2 regions of the Microbacterium sp. LWH12-1.2 genome follow, and region 1 is predicted to be linked to the other one. Evidence: riboswitches for the same ligand, from Rfam matches in the RefSeq annotation. Region 1 holds a riboswitch; the other holds the start of a gene.
What was found. Region 1 has a riboswitch for FMN ahead of MRBLWH12_RS03515 (6,7-dimethyl-8-ribityllumazine synthase). Riboswitches for the same ligand answer to the same signal wherever they lie in the genome.
Positions count from the first base shown of each region.

Region 2: another riboswitch for FMN. It lies ahead of ribD (bifunctional diaminohydroxyphosphoribosylaminopyrimidine deaminase/5-amino-6-(5-phosphoribosylamino)uracil reductase RibD); the one in region 1 lies ahead of MRBLWH12_RS03515 (6,7-dimethyl-8-ribityllumazine synthase).

Region 1 covers NZ_JBEGIJ010000001.1:762,224-767,959, reverse strand. Annotated here, with positions in the region: gene MRBLWH12_RS03530 (cation:dicarboxylate symporter family transporter) at 1-207, opposite strand, end outside; gene MRBLWH12_RS03525 (sensor histidine kinase) at 355-1,641, shown strand; gene MRBLWH12_RS03520 (response regulator) at 1,638-2,339, shown strand; FMN riboswitch at 2,363-2,506, shown strand; gene MRBLWH12_RS03515 (6,7-dimethyl-8-ribityllumazine synthase) at 2,519-2,953, shown strand; gene MRBLWH12_RS03510 (SDR family oxidoreductase) at 2,997-3,746, opposite strand; gene MRBLWH12_RS03505 (FMN reductase) at 3,839-4,483, opposite strand; gene MRBLWH12_RS03500 (LLM class flavin-dependent oxidoreductase) at 4,483-5,709, opposite strand.
Region 2 covers NZ_JBEGIJ010000001.1:330,471-336,206, forward strand. Annotated here, with positions in the region: gene MRBLWH12_RS01475 (Fe-S protein) at 1-164, opposite strand, end outside; gene ribH (6,7-dimethyl-8-ribityllumazine synthase) at 220-693, opposite strand; gene ribA (GTP cyclohydrolase II) at 690-1,958, opposite strand; gene MRBLWH12_RS01490 (riboflavin synthase) at 1,955-2,584, opposite strand; gene ribD (bifunctional diaminohydroxyphosphoribosylaminopyrimidine deaminase/5-amino-6-(5-phosphoribosylamino)uracil reductase RibD) at 2,584-3,636, opposite strand; FMN riboswitch at 3,687-3,831, opposite strand; gene MRBLWH12_RS01500 (Fpg/Nei family DNA glycosylase) at 3,887-4,750, opposite strand; gene MRBLWH12_RS01505 (transcriptional regulator) at 4,880-5,176, opposite strand; gene MRBLWH12_RS01510 (hypothetical protein) at 5,173-5,619, opposite strand.

The DNA of each region.
Region 1 (5,736 bases):
CGGCGCGATCATCATCTTGATCAGCGCGACGAAGCCCTTGCCGATGGGCTCGAGGCTCTGGCCGACCTCGGGCCAGATGAGTCCCACCGCCGCGCCGAGCACGACGGCGATGATCACGGAGACGTAGAGCCAGGTATGCCGATCCCAGGCCTGCTTGCCGCGCCGTGAGTTGTACCCGGGGAGAGAGAATCCCGTCGTAATGGCCATCGTGTCCTCCTTGAACATGAACTTCTTCGTCACATGACCGCCTGCGGCATCGCTGACGGTAGACAACAGCGTCACGGGCTTCACACGGAGACACCATTTGTGGTCGTATTGGTCACTACCGAACCGCCACGACCCGAAGGAGATGCGATGGCACGCGCCTTCGAGGCTCGCAGCGCCGCGTCTCGCGTGTTCATCGTCCTGCTTCTCGTCGGGGTGCTGGTGGGCGCCCTGGTGGCCGTCTTCCTGGTGATCGAGGCGCAGCGTGCGACGCACGCCGAGGCCGAACGCGTCACGAGTGCGACGGCCATCGCGATCGCGGAATCACCCGCCGCGATCGACGCGCTCGCCGCCGGGGACCTCGATGCGGCGACGCGTGCACTCGAACCGTACGTCCTGGACGTGGCAGACGCCGCCGGCCTCGACTTCATCACGGTGATGACGCCGGACGGGGTGCGCGTCACGCACCCGGACCCCGACCAGATCGGCGGTCATTACCTGGGAACGATTCCCGCAGCCCCCGCGTCGCGCACGGAGGTGTTCACCGGCACCCTCGGACCCTCTGTGCGGACGATCGTGCCGATCCTGTCCACGGAGGGCGGAGATCTGCTCGGCTGGGTCGCTGCCGGCGTGACCGTGGAATCGATCGCCGAGACCCTGGTGCGGCGCCTGCCGCTGTCGCTCGGCATCGCTGTGTCCGTGCTCGCGGTCGGAGTGATCGGTGCGTGGCTCGCCCGCCGCTTCACACGGCGCATCGCCGGCGACCTCCCGCCCGGGCAGCTGCGGGACGCCGTTTCGTCCTACGAGTCCATCCGGACGCTCGGCGAGGCGTTGCGCGCACAGACCCATGAGCATGGCAATCGGATGCACACGGCCGTCGCGCTGCTGGAGCTCGGCCGCACCGAGGAGGCGATCGAGATCCTCACCGAGACGTCTCGTCAGAGCCAGTCCCTCGTCGACCAGGTCACCGCTCGCCGCCACGGCGACCCGGCCGTCGGCGCACTTCTGCTCGGCAAGGCGTCTCAGGCCAAGGAGCGGGGCATCGACTGGCGTGCGCAGATCGCGCCTGACGCCCCGCGTTCATCGCTCTCCACGGTCGACAGCGTCTCGGTGCTGGGTAACCTCATCGACAACGCCATGGATGCCGCCGCCGAGGCCTCCGATCGGTGGGTGGAGGTGTCCCTGAGCCGCACCGACGAGGGCTCGTTGCTGATCGGAGTCTCCGACAGCGGCGCCGGAGTGCCCGAGGGTCTCCGCGACCAGATCTTCACCCACGGTTTCTCCACGAAACCGTCCGGCGTGCAGGGACGCGGCGTCGGACTCGCGCTCGTCCGATCGGTCGTCACGGAGGCGGGCGGGTCTGTGCGGATCACCGATGATCCGACCACGTTCCTGATCTCGCTTCCCGCGGCCTCGTCCGCCCGGAGGAAGGCATGATCCGCACTCTTCTCGTCGACGACGATCTCCTGACCCTGGAACTTCACCGCGACTACATCGGACGCCTCGCGGGGTTCGCCGTGGTCGGCGAGTGCACAGGCGCCAGAGCGGCACTGACGGCCGTGCTCGACCAGTCGGCCGGCCGTCCGGTCGATCTCGTCCTCCTGGATATGACGATGCCGGACGGGTCAGGCCTGGACGTCCTTCGTACACTGCGCGCCCGCTCGGCCGCGGTGGACGTCATCGCCATCACCGGGGTGAGAGATGCCGAAGTCGTGCGTCAGATGGCTGCTCTCGGCGTCTTCCAGTACCTGGTGAAGCCCTTCACCTTCGCGACGTTCCGAGAGCGCCTCGAGCAGTATCGCGTCTACCGGGCGCAGTCGCAGTCGACCGATGGAGAGGCGACTCAGGCCGAGATCGACGCTCTCCTCGGCGCAGCCAGGCCGACCGGATCGATCCCGATCCCGAAAGGCCTGTCCCCTGGTTCTCTGGAGAGCATCACTGCCGCGATGCGGTCCTCCGACGCGCTCTCGGCGAGTGAGGTCGGCGAGATGCTCGGCATGTCGCGCGTCGCGGCGCGACGCTACCTCGAGCACCTTGTCGCCGAGGGGACCCTGGCCCGCTCGGCCCGCTACGGCGCCCGCGGGCGCCCGGAGACCGAGTACCGATGGAATCGGAGCAGTGGTCCGGCACGCTAGAACGGCACTGGTAATCTCGTGCCGTATGTCCTCAGGGCGGGGTGAGATTCCCCACCGGCGGTGACGCGGCTCGTCCGCGAAGCCCGCGAGCGGACTCCACGGTGGAGCCTGCAGACCTGGTGCGATTCCGGGGCCGACGGTCAGAGTCCGGATGGAAGAGGACGAAAGGAACGATCATCATGTCCAGAATCGCCATCGTCGCCGCCGAATGGCACGCAGAGATCGTGGAGCAGGCCGTTGCATCCTTCGACGCTCGGCTCGCGTCGCTCGGCTTCGAAGACGTCCGGGTGATCCGCGTCCCCGGTGCTTTCGAGATACCCCTGCACGTGCAGCGGCTGGCGCGAAGCGGAGACTACGACGCCATCGCGACCTGCGCTCTCGTGGTGGACGGCGGCATCTACCGTCACGACTTCGTCGCATCCACGGTCGTCGACTCCCTGATGCGCGTGCAGCTGGAGACGGATGTCCCCGTGTTCTCCGGTGTGCTCACACCGCACCACTTTCATGAGCACCAGGAGCATCGGGACTACTTCGGCCGGCATTTCGACCTGAAGGGCCGCGAACTGGCGGATGCCGTCGCGAAGACCCTCGCGAGCCTGTCCTCGATCGGCTGAAGCCGGCCGATCGATGCAGGCGGCTCACACACCGTCGCAGTGATCAGCGCTGCGGCTGCGAGGTGAGCCAGTCCGAGAACGTCACCGTTCCCCGGTCGGCATCATCATCGGGAAGCAGACTGCCGTCTCGCATCGCACGTCCGAACGCGCCGGGAAGGGCGATCGCCGGCATCCACCCGGTGAGGCCGGTGTGGCGCGCCCACGACCTCATCATCTCGACGAGATCCTCCTCACGCGGGCCGGCGAGGTCGCGCGCGCGACCCGCCGGTGCCGCTTCGGCGAGGTCCACGAGCCGCTGCGCGACCTCGATGACCGAAACGGGCTGCGTGCGCATCCGCACCGCGAGATGCAGCGGCCCGACAGCGGCGCGTCGGTGCATCTGTGCCGCGAAGTCGTGGAACTGCGTCGCCCGCAGAATCGTCCAGGGCGTCTGGCCGGATTGCACGGCCTGTTCCTGCGCGAGCTTGCCTGCGTAGTACGCGTGGGGTGCACGATCGACGCCGACGATCGAGAGGGCCACGTGATGCCCGACCCCTGCGCGCTGTCCGGCGGCCAACAGCTTCGCCGTCGTGGCGGTGAAGAAATCCGTCGACGTCCTGGCACTCTGCGTGACGACGCTGAGCGCGTCGACCACGACATCCGTGCCCTCGAGCGCCGCGTCCAGGCCCGACCCGCTGCGCACGTCGACGCGGTTACCCCTGGTCAGCACACGGACGCGGTGGCCGCGTTGCTGCGCCACCCTCACGACCTCCGTGCCGATGATGCCCGTGCCGCCTGCGACTGCGATCTCCATGCGTCTCCGATCGATGTGGGTACTCGGTCCATTCTGAACCCGTACCGAGCATGATCTGTACCGAGCGCGTCAGGAAATCGCAGTCGACAGACTCACTCCCCTGCGAGACCGCCCAGCATGTGTCCGAACGAGCGACCTTCGCCGAGATAGGTCGACGGATCGTAAGGATCCACGACCACGCTCGGCTGTCGACGCGCGATCGCGTCGGCGAGTTCTCGTGCACCCTTCTCGACGCGCTTCGCGAGCGGTGCGACGTCGTCGCCCGCCCCGCCCCAATCGCTGGACGCCGCGAACACACCGGTCGAGACGGGCTCGGCGTGCAGATATGCGAACAGCGGACGGATCGCGTAGTCGATCGCGAGGGAATGACGTGCGGTCCCGGCATTCGCGCCGATCAGCACCGGCTTGCCGACGAGGGAGTCCGGATCGAGCACGTCGATGAACGACTTGAACAGGCCCGAGTAGCTCGTCGAGAAGATCGGCGTGACTGCGATCAGCGCATCCGCGGAGATCACGGTGTTGATCGCGGTCTCCAATGCGGGCGGCGCGAATCCGGTGAGCATGTTGTTCGTGATGTCGTGCGCGTAATCGCGCAACTCGATCACGTCCACGCTCGCCTCGATGTTGTGAGCGGCGAGGGCCTTCAACGTCTCCGCGGCCAGCCGATCCGCCAGCATCCTGGTGGACGACGGGTTGGAGAGTCCCGCCGAGACGACGGCGATACGACGAGTGGTCATCAGGCGTCCTTCCGGCCGAGGCCGAACGCCGCACCGGCCGGCGCCGGGGTGTCCTGATAGGGCGAGTCGCCGGTGAGGTTGTCCCCGCGGTTCGCACCGGGGCGCGCCTGACGGGTCGGTCCGTCGCCGAACTCCGCCTTGACGCGGGCAGCGTGGGTCGGAGCATCCGGAACGTTCGCCGGGCGGTCCTTCGCGAGCTCCTTGCGCAGCACCGGAACGACCTCGGATCCGAGGATGTCGAGCTGCTCGAGCACCGTCTTCAGCGGGAGGCCCGCGTGATCGATGAGGAACAGCTGCCGCTGGTAGTCGCCATAGTGCTCGCGCATCGCGGCGTAACGGTCGATGACCTGCTGCGGCGATCCCACCGTCAACGGGGTCATCTCGGTGAAGTCCTCCATGCTCGGGCCGTGACCGTACACCGGCGCGTTGTCGAAGAACGGCCGGAACTGGTTCACCGCATCCTGAGATTTCGCACTCATGAACACCTGGCCGCCGAGGCCGACGATCGCCTGTTCTGGCGTTCCATGGCCGTAGTGCGCGTAGCGCTGACGGTAGAGCTCGATGAGGCGCTGGTAGTGCTCCTTCGGCCAGAAGATGTTGTTGGCGAAGAAGCCGTCACCGTAGTACGCGGCCTGCTCTGCGATCTCCGGGGTGCGGATGGATCCGTGCCAGACGAACGGCGCGATACCGTCGAGCGGACGAGGCGTCGACGTGAAGCCCTGGAGCGAGGTACGGAACTTGCCCTCCCAATCCACGACGTCCTCACGCCACAGCTTGTGCAGCAGCGCGTAGTTCTCGATGGCGAGCGGAAGGCCCTGGCGGATGTCCTGACCGAACCAGGGGTACACCGGGCCGGTGTTCCCGCGGCCGAGCATGAGATCCATCCGGCCGCCGGAGACGTGCTGCAGCATCGAGTACTCTTCCGCGATGCGCACCGGGTCATTCGTCGTGATGAGCGTCGTCGACGTGGAGACGATGAGCCGCTCGGTCTGCGCCGCGAGTGCAGCGAGGAACGTCGAAGGGCTGGACGACCAGAACGGCGGGTTGTGATGCTCACCGATGGCGAAGACGTCGAGACCCACTTCTTCGCTGTGCTTGGCGATGGCCATCGTGGCCTTGATCCGCTCCTGCTCGCTCGGCGTCACGCCGGTCACGGGGTCGCGGGTGATGTCGCTGACCGACATGATGCCGAACTGCATCGCGTGTGCGCCCGACTGCTCGCTCATGATTACTCCATCTTTCCCGAAGCGGAT
Region 2 (5,736 bases), 430 kb from region 1:
GGAGCCGCCAACGCCAGACCGGCCAGTCCAGCGATCGCCAGGCCGTAGTCCATCATCTTCGTGATCTGCCGCTTGCCGCCGAAGGCCTCCACGGCCCACGATCCGAAGAGGACGGCGAAGCCGATGAGGTGGACGAGCAGGACGATCAGGCGCAGGGTCTCCATGCCCCTCACCGTACGCCAGCGGACTCATCCGCCGCCAGATAGGCGAGCCTCAGATTCAGCCGCGCAGTTCGCGGATGACGAGGGCGGTGCGCAGCGCAGCATCCGCAGCTTCAGCGCCCTTGTCCTCCTTCGAGCCCTCGAGGCCGGCGCGGTCGAGACCCTGCTGCTCGTCATCGAGGGTCAGCACGCCGAAACCGACCGGCTTGCCGGCATCCAGCGAGACGCGGGTGAGCCCGTCGGTCGTGGCTGCAGACACGTACTCGAAGTGCGGGGTGCCACCGCGGATGATCACGCCGAGGGCGACGACGGCGTCTGCTCCGCCGGCGAAGGCGGCCTGTGCGGCGACGGCCAGCTCGAACGAACCGGGTACGCGCACGAGGCGGTGCGATGCCTTGGCGTCGTTCAGCACACGTTCGGCGCCGGCGATGAGGGCCTCGCTGATGACCTCATGCCAGGTGCCGGCGATGATGACGACGTTCAGCCCGCGTCCGTCGATGTTGCCGGTGGCCGGTGCTCCTGCGCCGCTCATGAATTGCCCTTTCCGTTCGCGAGAGCCTCTGCCAGGTCCGCCTCGCCGATGATGTGACCCATGCGATCGCGCTTGGTCTCCAGGTACTGGTGGTTGTTCGGGCCGACGCCGACGATCAGGGGGACCTGTTCGATGACGTCGAGTCCGAGCTCACGGAGCTGCGTGACCTTGTCGGTGTTGTTCGTCAGCAGACGCACCTTCGAGATGCCCAGATCGCTGAGGATGCCGGCCGCCGCCGCGTACTCGCGCGCATCGGCGGGGAGGCCGAGGGCGAGGTTGGCGTCGACGGTGTCGAGCCCCTCTTCCTGCAGGCTGTAGGCGCGCAGCTTGTTGATGAGGCCGATGCCGCGCCCCTCGTGGCCGCGCATGTAGATCACGACGCCGCCGTGCTCGTCGATCTCGTCGAGTGCGGCATCCAGCTGAGGACCGCACTCGCACTTCAGGGAGCCGAAGGCCTCTCCGGTCAGGCATTCGGAGTGCACGCGCACCAGCGCCGTCTCGGTCGGTTCGCCCGAGACGACGGCGATGTGGTCGGTGCCGGTCACGCGGTCCTTGTACGCGAGGAAGCGGAACGTGCCGTGAGTGGTCGGCACGGTGGCATCGGCGCGCAGGCTGACGCGACGGCTCTTGCGTTTGTGCGCCACCTCGTCTCGCGGGTCGTGTTCGTTCAGATACGCGATGAGCTGCTCGATCGTGATCACCGGGATGCCGTCGCGTTCGCCGAGCTCGATCAGTCCCGGCATGCGCATCATGCTGCCGTCCTCGGCGACGACCTCGGCGATGGCACCGACCGGACGGAGTCCGGCGAGACGCATCAGTTCGACGGCGGCCTCGGTGTGACCGCTGCGCTCGCGCACGCCGCCGTCGACGGCGCGGAGCGGCAGGACGTGACCGGGGCGGATGATGCTGGTCGGCGTCGACGCCGGATTCGCGAGCACGTTCAGTGTGTGCGCCCGATCCGAAGCGCTGATGCCGGTCGTCACGCCTTCCGCGGCATCCACACTCACCGTGTACGCGGTGGAGCGGGAGTCCTCATTGGACTCCACCATCGGCTGCAGGTTCAGGCTGTCTGCGAGATCCGCGGGCATCGGCGCGCAGATGAAGCCCGACGACCAGCGCACCGTCCACGCCACCCACTCCGGGGTGGCGAGTTCGGCTGAGAGGATGACGTCGCCCTCGTTCTCGCGGTTCTCATCGTCGGCGACGAGGACGGGGCGTCCGGCGCGCAGCGCGTCGAGCGCCTCGGGGATGGTGGCAAGGCTCATCGCGAGCCTCCTTCCTGTGCGGACCGGAAGGCGAGCAGGCGCTCGACGTGCCGGGCGAGGATGTCGGTTTCGAGATTGACGCGGTCGCCGACCGCGCGCGAGCCGAGTGTGGTCGCGACGAGGGTCTCCGGGATGAGGGAGACCTCGAACCAGGCTTCGGGCGTCGTGGGCGAGCTGACCGCGCTCACGGTCAGAGAGGTGCCGTCGACGGAGATCGACCCCTTGTCGACGACGAGCGGCGCGAGATCGGCGGGGAGGCTGATCCGCAGCACGCTCCACTGGGCACCGGGGCGCACCTCGAGCACGACGCCCGTTCCGTCGACGTGCCCTTGAACGATGTGTCCGCCGAGTCGCGCGCCGACCGGCATCGCCTTCTCGATGTTGACGCGGGTCCCGACCATTGCTCCGCCGATCGCGGCGACGTCGAGCGTCTGCTTCATCACGTCGGTGTCGAACGTCTCTGCTGTCGATCCCACGACGGTGAGGCACACGCCGGAGACGGCGATCGACTCGCCGTGCACCGCGTCCGCAGCTGCCTTCGGAGCCCGAACGGTCAGTCTCCAGCCGTCGCCGGCCGGTGCGATGGCGGTGATCTCGCCGATCTCTTCGATGATTCCGGTGAACATCAGCTGGCTCCTTCGTTCTCGTTCTTGTCCTCGCCGGAGGATGGCGTCGGGTGACCGACCGCCAGCACGTCGGCGCCGAGCGGCAACCACTCGTCGATCGTCAGGCGACGAGCCGCGGCGATCGTCGGGACGGCGATGTCGGTGAGCGCGAGGCGATGGCCGCCGAGCAGCACCGGTGCGAGGTAGACGAGAACCTGATCGACCAGGTCGGCCGCGATGAACGCGCTGGCGAGCGTCGGTCCGCCCTCGATGAACACTTTCTGGATGCCGCGGGCATGCAGATCTGCGACGACGACGTGCAGATCCCTGGTGTCGTAGAACAGGGGCTGGTGCGGGTGTCGGCGCAGTGCGGCGTCTGCCGGAGTGGTGCGTGAGCCGATGACGACGGGGACCGGCTGGTGCGGGTGGAGCGTCTCGCCGATGCGCGCGGTGAGGGCGGGGTTGTCGGCGATGACCGTGCCGGTGCCGACCACGATCGCGTCGGCCTCGGAACGTCGCCGGTGCACGTCGGCGCGGGCGGCAGGGCCCGTGATCCATTGACTCGTGCCGTCATCGGCGGCGGCGCGCCCGTCGAGGCTCTGCGCCCACTTCACCGTGATCTGCGGCCGTCCGAGTCGCTGAGCGGTCAGCCAGTCGGCGATGAGATCGCGGGCGGCCTCGGCCTGCTCGCCGGCATCCACAGACACACCGGCGTCGCGAAGTCTCTCCGCTCCACCGCCGGATTCGGCGCCGGGATCGGCTGCGGCGTAGACGACGCGGGAGATGCCCGCCTCGATGAGGGCGACGGAGCAGGGGCCGGTGCGCCCGGTGTGGTTGCAGGGTTCGAGCGTGACGACAGCGGTCGCTCCGTGAGCGGCACCAGGTGCGAGATGGGAGAGGGCATCGACCTCGGCGTGCGGCGTGCCCGCGCCGTGGTGCCAGCCCTCGGCGAGGACTTCGCCTGTGGGGGAGAGGATGACGGCGCCGACCTGCGGGTTCGCGCCGCGGGGGCCGAGGGAGGCGAGTTCGAGCGCGCGACTCATCGCCGTGCGTTCTGCCTCGTTCACTGCCATCCGTCTGTCCTTCGATGAGGCTCCGGGGGTGGCAGAAGACGCGCTGGCGCCTCGTGCTGCCTCCCATCCGGACTAGCGAGGTCTCCCTCGCATCACCGTCGGTCCCGGAATTTCACCGGGTCAGCGACTCGGTTTCCCTCGACGCTCGCGGACTGTCACCGCCGGTTCGGATTCTCACCGACCCCGGAGCACGTTGTTGCTCTGAGTGTAGTCAACGCGTCTGAATGGATTTCATTCCCGGGTATCGCGGTCATTTCAGCAGTCGTGACAGTCGGCGGTCGGCCAGAGGCTTGCCGCCGGTCTGGCACGTGGGGCAGTACTCGAGTGAGCGGTCGGCGAAGAACACACTGCGCACGGTGTCTCCGCAGACGGGACATGTCTCGCCCCTGCGGGCGTGCACCTGCATGCCTCGACGTTTGGCGTCCTTGAGGTCGGCCGGTGGTTTTCCGGATGCTTCGGCCACCGCATCCCGCAGAGTGGCCTGCATCGCTGCGAAGAGGCGTTCGATCTCTTCGGCATTCAGCTTCCCGGCGTTGGCGTATGGCGACATACGAGCCGCATGCAGGATCTCGTCGGAGTAGGCGTTGCCGATGCCGGCGATGACCGACTGGTCTCGCAGCAGTCCTTTGATCTGTGTCCGGCGACCCTCGAGCAGCCCCGCGAAGACGTCGAGGGTGAAGCTCGGATCGAGGGGGTCGGGTCCGAGTCGCGCGATCCCCGGAACGTCTTGCGGGTCGCGCACCACGTACACGGCGAGCGACTTCTTCGTGCCGGCTTCGGTGAGGTCGAAGCCGCTGCCGTCGTCGAGCGCGACGCGCAACGCGATCGGCGACTTCCCCGGCCTGATCAGCGTGGTGGGCACGGTCTCGTACCAGCGCAACCAGCCGGCCTTGGCGAGGTGGAAGGCGAGGTGCAGGTCGCCTGCACAGGACAGCACGACGAACTTGCCCAGGCGCGTGGATGCGGTGATCTCGGCATTCTGCAGCGCGGTGATCGGCGGATCGTAGGTCTTCAGCGCGGAGATCGCGGAGACGGTCGCGCGAGAGATCGTGCGCCCGACGGCGCGCTCGCCGAGGAAATCGGTCAGGCCCTGGACTTCCGGCATCTCCGGCATGGATTCATCTTGTCATCGGCATCCGACACTGTCACCTGGTCTGTGCGCCCTCGGCATTCTCGCGCCCATAAGGACTGGGCACGGTCGCTCGCCCACCGGGGATCTCCGGGTCCTGGCGCGCCTGCGCGCTCAGCTTTCCGGCGACACGATCGCGCGGAGTGCGGCGACGTGCGCCGCGTAGGCGCCACCTCCCCGCGCGGTCAGTCTGACCCATGTGCGTTGCCTGCCGAACGTGGCGGCCTTGTGGATCGACACATAATCCGCCTCGGCGAGAACCTTCAGATGCTTGCTCACGACAGAGTCGGCGACGCCGAGCGCATCCCGAAGCGCCGCGAACTCGACCTCGCCAGGGACCGCATCGAGCATCGCGAGGATGCGCAGGCGCTGCGGCGCGTGCACGATCTCATCGAACTGCGGCTCCGTCACGGTGTGACCCGAGACGCTTCCCACCGGCGATTGAGGATGGCAGAGCCGAGGCCGGCGGCGATGCCTCCGGCGAGGGCGGTGAGGAGGATGGTCCAGGAGGGGCGTTCCGCGAGGTGCAGTGCCGCGGCCGCGAGCACCGGCAAGGCGGCGAGTACCGCTGCCCACGCCCAGAGCCACGCAGGCCATGCCCGGCCAGGCACAGAGGTGCCCGTCACTCGGCGGTGCGCGCCGATCACGGCCAGGTCGGCCCCGAGCACGCCGAGAATCGCGGGCAGGAACCACCACGTGCCCGTTCCGAGGCCGACGATGAGAACGAGGAGGGCGACGAGTGCGCCGACCAACCAGAAGTACCAGCGTGGAGTGCGGATGCGCCGAACGATCGACGCGCGCGCCTCGGCTATCGAGCCGAGATCGCCTGCGGAGGGATGACCTTCTGTTTCCATGATGGAAAGTTTCACACTTTCCATCATGGAAAACAAGCGTGCGGGGAACGAGCGCGCCATCTTCCGGTCGTACCGCGTGCGACATCGCGGCCCAGTGTCGTCGGCCGCGGCTAGGCT